DNA from 3 places in the Pseudoalteromonas sp. UCD-33C genome. Region 3 is predicted to be linked to each of the others. Evidence: predicted binding sites of a transcription regulator. Region 3 holds the regulator's gene; each other region holds the start of a gene.
The links. Region 3 encodes sigma-54, which starts transcription at its own class of promoters, with help from an activator protein. Its sites were predicted from a motif close to GTTGGCACGNNNNTNGNNT; they were not measured.
Positions count from the first base shown of each region.

Region 1: a site for sigma-54 is predicted at 1,680-1,698, ahead of AOG26_RS03630 (EF-hand domain-containing protein). Genes of this name have one in related genera too.
Region 2: a site for sigma-54 is predicted at 1,169-1,187, ahead of AOG26_RS15340 (BON domain-containing protein). Genes of this name have one in related genera too.

Region 1 is NZ_LJTB01000002.1:90,587-93,842, reverse strand. It holds gene rluB (23S rRNA pseudouridine(2605) synthase RluB) at 1-401, opposite strand, end outside; gene scpB (SMC-Scp complex subunit ScpB) at 398-988, opposite strand; gene AOG26_RS03630 (EF-hand domain-containing protein) at 1,119-1,640, opposite strand; gene AOG26_RS03625 (hypothetical protein) at 1,847-2,278, opposite strand; gene xthA (exodeoxyribonuclease III) at 2,522-3,256, shown strand, end outside.
Region 2 is NZ_LJTB01000009.1:17,821-21,076, reverse strand. It holds gene AOG26_RS15350 (hypothetical protein) at 1-98, opposite strand, end outside; gene AOG26_RS20580 (YqaE/Pmp3 family membrane protein) at 352-510, opposite strand; gene AOG26_RS15340 (BON domain-containing protein) at 568-1,134, opposite strand; gene AOG26_RS15335 (LiaF domain-containing protein) at 1,464-2,123, shown strand; gene AOG26_RS15330 (VOC family protein) at 2,527-2,943, opposite strand; gene pmbA (metalloprotease PmbA) at 3,074-3,256, opposite strand, start outside.
Region 3 is NZ_LJTB01000001.1:616,179-619,434, reverse strand. It holds gene ptsN (PTS IIA-like nitrogen regulatory protein PtsN) at 1-224, opposite strand, end outside; gene hpf (ribosome hibernation promoting factor) at 228-515, opposite strand; gene AOG26_RS02720 (RNA polymerase factor sigma-54) at 543-2,039, opposite strand; gene lptB (LPS export ABC transporter ATP-binding protein) at 2,155-2,880, opposite strand; gene lptA (lipopolysaccharide transport periplasmic protein LptA) at 2,877-3,256, opposite strand, start outside.

The DNA of each region.
Region 1 (3,256 bases), on a different contig from region 3:
GGGTGCATTAAACGGTTAGCAAGTTCACCATCGTTAGTAAACAGCATTAAACCAGCGGTATTAATATCTAGTCGGCCAACTGCAATCCAACGTTCGCCATCAACACGTGGTAGACGATCAAATACCGTACGACGGCCTTCAGGGTCTTTACGTGTACATAACTCGCCTTCTGGCTTGTTATACATAAGTACACGACAAATACGGTCTGCTTTGTCTTCAATTTTTACTACGTGACCGTCAACTCGAATTACATCGGTTGCTTCAACACGGTCGCCTAAACGTGCCACTTTACCATTCACGCTCACACGATTGGCATCGATGTATTTTTCCATTTCACGACGTGAACCCACGCCAGCACGGGCTAATACTTTTTGTAACTTTTCAGTTTCTACATTACTCATTCAGATAGTTCTCTCACAGAAGGATCGCTCAATAACTGGTTGATTTTACTCTCCTGAAGTTCAGGCAACGGCGGTAATTCATCTAAACCAGCTAATGAAAAATAATCTAAGAAAGCGGATGTTGTGGCATATAACGCTGGGCGCCCGGGCACCTCTTTATGGCCAACAACTCTAACCCACTCTCTTTCTAATAAGGTTTTAATTATTCCTGAGCCAACAGCGACCCCCCGCACTTGTTCAATTTCACCACGGGTAATGGGTTGTCTATAGGCAATCAAGGATAAAGTTTCTAGTAGTGCTCGTGAGTATTTAGGTGCGCGCTCTTGCCATAAGTTTGCCAGCCAAGGCGCTAAACTAGCGCAGGCTTGAAACCTGTAACCGCTGCCTACTGCAACAAGCTTAATGCCTCGGGTTTGATAATGCGTTTGAATTTGTTCAATTGCATTATTAATGCGCGGCATAGAAACGCTTAAATCAGCTAATACTGTCTCTTTTAAATGACGTTTAGACACAGGTTTTCCAGCAACAAAAATCGCGGCTTCTATGATTTCGACTAACTGTTCATCACTGATACGTTTTGTGGCCATTGCTACTAAAGGTCATTTTAAATCACTAACGCTCTATTATGACAGAAGTCGGCCAAGGTTGGAAAAATTATTGTAAAAAAGCCAGTGTAAAACACTGGCTTTGGGGGATATTTATGAATGAATGTTGAAATTAGCTATTTTTAACCATTTCAAGGGCATCATCTTCGGCAACGTCGCTACCATATTTGCTAATGTAATTAACAAACTCAGTGCGGCTTACACGCTTATCTTTGTTACTATCCATATAGCCAAAGTGATTTGCGATATCGTCGTCATCGGCTTCTTCAATAGAAACATAACCATTTTTGTCGTTATCTAACGATTTAAAGTCATTTTCGATTGGGTCAAATTTAGCGATTTCAGCTTTAAATGCTGATTCAGATACCTCACTATCAGTTGCTACCTTGCCCGTATTTAATTGCATGTATGCATTAAATTCAGTACGGCTGATTTGCTCATCCATATTGGTATCGATATTTGAAAAATGATCCCAAATTGCATCATCGTCAGCTTCTACCTTAGAGATATAACCATCATTGTCATTATCTAGGCTGCCAAAATCGCTGTCGATTTTTGCTAACGAATTACTTGCAGAACATGCTGAAAGGCTTAAAGCTGCTAAAATTGTTGATGCTAAAGTTAACTTGTTCATAAGACATTTCCTTGTAGTCGATTAGATTCACTTCGACTGTTACAAATTGAATGCCAAAATGCCTTATTGGCTAAAATCAAGCACTTACAGCCTGGTTAAGTTGGGGTTAAGCCTATGATTTAGCAAGCTTTTCATAGAGTGCTGTAATTTTTTCATAAAAAAAGCGCTCCGAAGAGCGCTTTTTACAAATAACAAAAATGCCGCTATTAGATAGCTGCGTTTTGGTAACGCTTAACGAAGTCTGTTACTGCTTCGCCATTACATTTTAACGTATTTAAGTTACCAATTTTTTCACGCACAGGTGTTAAACCTTTTTTAAGTGCAGTGATGCAAAGTTGAGTTTCTTTTTGCTCATTTTTAGCAAACACTTCAACAGCTGCTTTTGCTGCTTCTTGTGATTGTGCTTTTTTAGCAATTTCACGGATGTCAGTGCCGTTACATAAAATGCTTTTTGAAAAACGTGACATTGAAATGCCATGCTTTGCTGCTTCTTTACGTGCAGCGGTAAACCCTTCGTTCGCACTTAAGCTACATAACTTTGATTCAATACGGTTATCAGCTGAAAAGTAGTGCGGGTTGCTTGCTAATGAGCCAAATGAGATACATGCAAGAGAAAGCATCACTAATTGTTTTTTCATGGTTTACCTTTAAATAGTACATAATATGAACGGATGGTTTGCGCGCATTATATAAACAAAAATCAGTAGATCAACTGAATTATTTATTTAATTTAATAATTAATAGTGAGTTAACAATGTTTTTAAATTAAGCAGCAATTGATCAACATTTACCCAATTTGATTTTCGTAATTAGCTCATGAATAAGCCCTAGTTTGATGATAGAATTGCGCTAAACACTGAAACAAAAATAATAGGTGCACCATGAAGGTAATCTCATTTAACATTAACGGCCTGCGCGCTCGTTTACACCAATTGCAAGCCGTAATTGATAAACATCAACCAGATATTATTGGCTTACAAGAAATCAAAGTACATGATGAGGCCTTCCCTCTCGAAGATGTGCAAAAAATGGGTTATCACGTTTATTTTCACGGTCAAAAAGCGCATTACGGCGTGGCTATGTTATGTAAACAAGAGCCGAAATCAGTAGTTAAAGGCTTTGCAACCGATACCGACGAATCACAGCGTCGTATGATCAGTGTTACCGTGACACAAGAAAATGGTCGTGACCTAACGGTGATGAATGGCTACTTCCCGCAAGGCGATAATATTGCCCACGAAACCAAATTCCCTTATAAGCGTCAATTCTATAAAGATTTAATGACTCACTTAGAAGATAACCACACGCCAGAGCAAGATGTTATTGTGATGGGCGACATTAATATTTCACCGACCGATCTCGACATTGGTATTGGTGAACCAAACCGTAAGCGCTGGTTAAAAACAGGTAAGTGTTCGTTCCAACCTGAAGAGCGTGAATGGTTAAGCACTTTATTAAACTGGGGCTTTAAAGATACCTTCCGTGAACTTTACCCAGAAAAAACCGAGCAATACTCGTGGTTTGATTACCGCTCAAAAGGTTTTGATGACAACCGCGGTCTGCGTATTGATGTGATCTTAGCAACTCCAGCACTTGCCGAGCGTTGTGTTGAGTCT
Region 2 (3,256 bases), on a different contig from region 3:
TTCGCGTGTTCCATAAATTCGTGCCACTGTTGCTTATTCCATAAAGCAACTCCTTTGTTGGTCAATCCTTGTGTTGGTTGCGTTTGTACTTGTTCCATATAGTCTCCTCCTTACGCTAGCTTCATCCTGTTTGGCTCCTGCCTAAGCTTATTCCTTGCTGTCATCTCCATTCACTTTATCCATAAAGCGTTGCCATTGTGCGCTACTCCATAACGCCTTGTTACTTCCTTGTTGTCCTTTGTGCGTAGTTACATTATCCATACTGTAAACTCCTTGCGGTTTATCGTCCGTTACTCCTACAGCAACTCCTTGCTGTGCTCCATTACCCATCCTTGTAGATTAATGCGGTGATTATCGCTTAGCGATGATATACACAGCATGAATCAAACCTGGAATGTACCCTAATAAGGTTAAAAGAATATTAATCCAGAACTGCGCACCTAAACCTACCTGTAAAAATACGCCAAGAGGTGGAATTAAAACCGATAAAATAATACGTATTAAATCCATGACTCACTCCTTGAAAAAGCTTAGCCCAGCCAAAGCTGGGCTATATAGGGCTTGCTATTATTCAGCAACAATCGTTAATTCATCGATTACTTTGCGAACATCTTCAGCATTTTCAGCAATGCTTACCGCTAATTGCTTTTCTGCATCAGACTCAACAGTACCTTTTAGTGTTACTACACCCATGTCAGTATCAACATCGATGTCTGTACCACCCACTTCTGAGTTAAATAAATAACGTGTTGTGATTACAGTACTGATTTTTGCGTCGGTTAAGTCGCTTTCTGCTGAATCAGCTTTGTCTGATTTCATGTGCTTAGCTTTCATGTTTTTAACAACAGTTAGTTTGTTATCAACAGAGCTAACACCGTCTAGGCTAAGAACGAGCTCTTCAGCAAGCTCTTTATCTAATTCGCTATCAACTTTACCTGTAAGTACAACCTTGCCATTCGTTACATCAGTGTTGATGTCAAAGTTGTTAAGGTTTGTGTTCATAAGAAGCACAGTTTCTGCCTTACCATCAATCCAAGCATCTTTACTTTCATTTTCCCAGCTGCTTGCCTGAGCTGACATGCTAGTTGCACCAATTACTAAAGCGGCAATCATAGATTTGTTAAAAGTGTTCATAATCTTCTCCTTTTGATTTAAGACACATTTACTAATGCGACTATGATGCCAACTATTTATTTGTTTATTTTCATCAAGTTAAACACTTATTCAGCGACTATTTATATTCATTTAGGTAAAGATTTACAAGCTGCTCGGTAAGAAGTTCACGATGTTGCAAAAATAACCATTTAGTTGCTGATTTTATTAATCTGTGGTTAATTTAACGAAGTTGCTTATTAGCAAAAAAATACAAACCATTGATTTATATTAAAATAAACTTTGGCCTAAGCCTTGCTTCGTAATTAATAACTAAAAAATCACCTTTAAAATCACAACAGGGAACTACCATGGCCGTTAAACTTGAAGATCGCCCAATCGATCAAGTAAGAGAAGAAGTCATTGATCAACTCATTTATAACTACAGTCATGCTGTTATTTCAGCCGAAGCATTTGAACGCCGACTAGACCAGGCAATGGCAGCCACCAGCAACGAAGTATTGGTTGAACTGGTTGCTGATTTAGAACTAAAAGCAGATATTGACTACAAATCGCATAAGCATGCGCAATTTAAACCTCACTACAGCCACAGCAGCGACAACGAAAGCCTGCAGCTTCGTAGTATTTTAGGTTCAAATGAGCGCAGCGGCCAATGGGTAGTACCAAAAGAAATTCACCTCACCAACTGCTTAGGTTCAATCGAACTCGACTTTAGCGAAGCAATTTTCCAACATCAGCATGTCACTATTTACGTGAACTGTATTTTAGGTAACGACGAAATCTACGTACCAGAACATGTTAATGTGGTATCTAAACTGTTTAGCGTAATTGGCAGCGTAGAAAACAAATCAGTCGCCTTAAATAAAGGCCAAGGCCCAACCATCACTATCGAAGGTAATGTATGGCTAGGCTCAGTCGAGATTTCGGTTAAACGTACCATGAAAGAAAAGTTCATCAGCTTTGCCAACAGCCTAAAAGCCAGTTGGAAAGAGATGAATAAAGTGCAGTAAAGTTGTGAGTTGCGAGTTGCGAGTTGCGAGTTGCGAGTTGCGAGTTGCGAGTTGCGAGTTGCGAGATATTGTAGGCGCGATTTTATATCGCGCAATAGGTAATAAATGACGCGGGGTAAACCCGCTGCTACAACCACCGCGCGAAATAAATTTCACGCCTACATCAACCGTAGGCGTCACGCTTGCTTGGCGCGTCTTATATACAACGCCATTTCATCAACCTATGCCTGACCTACAAACAACACAATTCGGCTCAAAGCTGAAAGCTGATGGCTCACTAAATTTCACGCCTACATCAACCGTAGGCGTCACGCTTGCTTGGCGCGTCTTATATACAACACCATTTCATCAACCTATGCTTGACCAACAAACAACACAATTCGGCTCAAAACTGACAGCTCCCTCACAAGTCATTATTCCTCTCACTCGGGATATCACTAAAATACTCTACAAACTCAACTTCAAAACCTGCAGGGTCGATGAAATATACATTTTTACGATATGGATTTTCTGGGCCGTGTTTATCAATTTCATAACCAGCTGAAACCAGACGTTCAACAACAGCATTAATATCGTTTGTCACATAAGCAAAATGAGCAAGGCCTACTTGGTGGCCAGCTAAATCACGGTTTTCAGCTTCACCGTTATCGCTTAATGCAAGGTATTGGTAATCATCACCAAAGTGCAGCCACTTACGCGGTTTGCCCGACCATTTGCTATCGCCTTGACTACGCACACGCCAGTGAGGGAATGCTGCTTTATAAAAGTGCAGCATGGCATCAACATTACTAACAACAAGGTTTACGTGTTCTAAATACATGGTAGTTTTCCTTTTTATTTTTAAATTGCCACCAAGATAAAACCTCAAGTTAAGTTTAGGTAAAGAACTTTTTCAAATAAAAAAGCCCCACAAAAGTGAGGCTTTAAAAAAATGATTCGTTGTATATATATTAACTACCAGCAATCTGCATTTGTTCAATCAATACAGAGCCTGTTTGAATACCGCCACGACGTTCGATGTCGCCACCTAAGCCCACAACGGCCTTAAACATATCTTTTAAGTTACCAGCAATCGTGATTTCACTTACTGGGTATTGGATTTCGCCATTCTCAACCCAAAACCCCGCCGCACC
Region 3 (3,256 bases):
TCATCTGCGCCGCTCATTCGGCCATGTGGAATAGCAATACCTCGGCCAATGCCGGTGCTACCTAGTTTTTCTCGGTTGAGTAAAGCATCTAGGATATCTTGTTGCGATAAATGAGGAAGCTGCTGGTGGGCCAGTTCGCTGATATATTCAAGAATTCTTTTTTTGCTATTAAAAAGGACCGCAGCTTTGCTGCAGTCCTGGTTAGTAAGTGAACTTAGTTTCATAATTTAATGTCGAGCTAATTTCTCTTTGTGTTTAATGACTTGGCGATCAAGTTTATCGACCAGTGAGTCAATGGCTGCGTACATATCTTGATGTTCTGTAGAAGCGAATAATTCGCCTCCGTTTACATGTAAAGTTGCTTCTGCTTTTTGGCTTAATTTTTCTACATCTAGAATGACATGAACATTATTAATATGGTCAAAATGCCTTTCTAGTTTCGCAAACTTGGTGTTTACATAGTCTCTTAATGAATCTGTGATTTCTACATGACGACCAGTTAAATTTAGTTGCATAAGCATTTTTCCTTCTATGTAAAACGTCTAAATCAGACTCTTACGCTGATTAGACGGAGGTATTGCTAGAGACTCACGATATTTTGCAATTGTACGTCTAGCTACTTTAATTCCTTGCTCAGCCAATATATCTGCAATTTTGCTATCACTCAATGGTTTAGCTGAGTTTTCTGCAGCGACTAACTTCTTGATTAAAGCGCGTATTGCTGTAGAAGAACACTCACCACCATTTTCGGTGCTGACATGGCTTGAGAAGAAATATTTCAACTCAAAAATACCCCGTGGGGTATGCATATATTTTTGCGTTGTTACCCGTGAAATCGTCGATTCATGCATTTCGACCATTTCAGCAACATCATTTAGCACCATCGGCTTCATTGCTTCAGGGCCATGTTCAAAGAAAGCTTGTTGTTGTTGAACGATACAGTTGGTCACCTTTAATAGCGTATCGTTACGGCTTTCTAAGCTCTTAATAAACCACTTTGCTTCTTGTAAGTGAGAACGAATAAATTGGCTGTCGCTACTTGATTTAACTGAGCGAGACATAGCTGCATATTGGCTGTTCACTCTAATCTTTGGCATACAATCTGGGTTTAACTCGACTACCCAGCGACCTTTTACTTTTTTCACTGATACATCAGGTATGACGTACTCAGACTCTTCGCGTACTATGCTATCCGCAGGCTTAGGGTTTAAGCTGTGGATGAGCGTCATCACTTCTTTAAGCTCGTTTTCTTTAAGCTTAGTCTTTTTCATCAAAGTTCGATAGTCGCGACTCGCTAATAATTCGATATGCTCAGATAAAACCATTTTAGTTTCAGCTAAATATGGCGTATCGGCATCGAATTGGCGTAGCTGAATGCACAGACATTCTTGTAAACTGCGCGCGCCAATACCCACAGGATCAAATAACTGAATTCTTTTTAAGACCGCTTCGACTTCATCAAGTTCGATTTCTTCTTCATCGTTATTTTGATTAAAGCTTTCGACGATATCTTCACAGCTTACCGTTAAAATACCTGAATCATCGATAGCTTCTACAATTGCGACAGCAATCGCTTCATCAGTAGGGCTAAATGGCGTGAGCTGTAATTGCCACATTAGGTATTCGTGAAGAGTTTCGGTTGATGCACCTTGATAGATAGACTCATCTTCAGGCATTGGCCCTGATGATGTTGAAGGGGCGGCACTCATGTACTCATCCCAAGTAACATCCATGGCTAAGTCATCGCTTACGGTGTCTTTATTGAGAGCATCACTACTTTCTTGCTCGTACTCGCTAGGTGCTTCTTCGGCAGACGCGCTGACTTGCACATCGTCAGACTCCGCTTTTTGCTCATTCTTGCCGGTGCTTTCTTCATTGTAATCCGCTTCTTCCACTTCAAGTAGGGGATTACTATCAAGCGCTTCTTGAATTTCTTGCTGGAGATCCAATGTACTGAGCTGCAACAAACGAATAGCTTGTTGCAGTTGTGGAGTCATTGTAAGTTGCTGGCCCATGCGCAGCTGTAATGATTGCCTCATGTATCCCTAACAATCCTTTTAAAGTTATCGATAACTGTGCAAACACAGTTAAGTCATTATCGATTTATTGTCATTGTTATTAGTCTAGCAGATGCTCTAGTCGCTGGCGTAATGGTTACAGCCTGAATTGCTCGCCTAGATATACATCGCGTACAGTTTGGTCTGCTAATACGTGCTCAGGTGTGCCTGATGCAATTAGCTCCCCATGAGAAACAATGTAGGCTTTTTCACAAACATCAAGGGTTTCTCGAACATTATGGTCAGTAATTAGTACACCGATACCACGATTTTTTAGGTGCTCAATAATTTTCTTTATATCTAACACTGAAATCGGATCAACACCAGCAAAAGGCTCATCTAAAAGAATAAATTTAGGATTAGCGGCTAATGCACGGGCAATTTCAACGCGGCGGCGTTCACCACCTGACAGCGCCATACCTTGGCTATCGCGAATGTGTTGGATGCTGAATTCATCGAGTAAGCTATTTAGTGTTTCTTCGCGACCTGCTTTGTTTAGATCTTTGCGGGTTTCTAAAATAGCCATCAAGTTTTGGTAAACCGTTAACTTTCGAAAAATTGACGATTCTTGTGGCAGATAGCCGATACCTAAGCGGGCACGATTGTGCATTGGCAAAAGGGTAATATCGTTATCATCAATGCTGATTTTACCTTTGTCGCTTGGGACTAGGCCTACAATCATATAGAAGGTGGTGGTTTTACCCGCACCATTTGGGCCAAGCAAGCCAACAATGCTGCCCGCTTCAACTTCAAGACCGACATTTTTAACCACTTGGCGGCCTTTATAGCTCTTAGCTAAAAGCTCTGCTTTTAATGTACTCATGGTTGGCCTTTATTGTCTTTTTTATTTTCAACAGGCACTAAAATAGTGTGTACACGATCTGTTGAGTTTTCGTCTTTTTCAGCACTGATCAGCTGCTGTGCCATATCATAGGTAATGCTTTTTGCTGTCACTTTTTGACCAGCTTGAGTAACTTCAGCTTCACCATTTAAGGTTAAGAAGCGTTTTGCAACATCATAACGAACTTCTTCGGCGCTGGCGCTCATCACGGTGCCATCAGTTTGCTTTTCTTCGAAGTAAGCAGGCTTACCTGTGGCAATAATTAACTCTACTGTACCCTCGGTGTCACCGCCGTGTGCTTCAAGGCGTTCAGCGGTAATACGACGATTACCATGCACGATCTCTACGTTACCTTCAA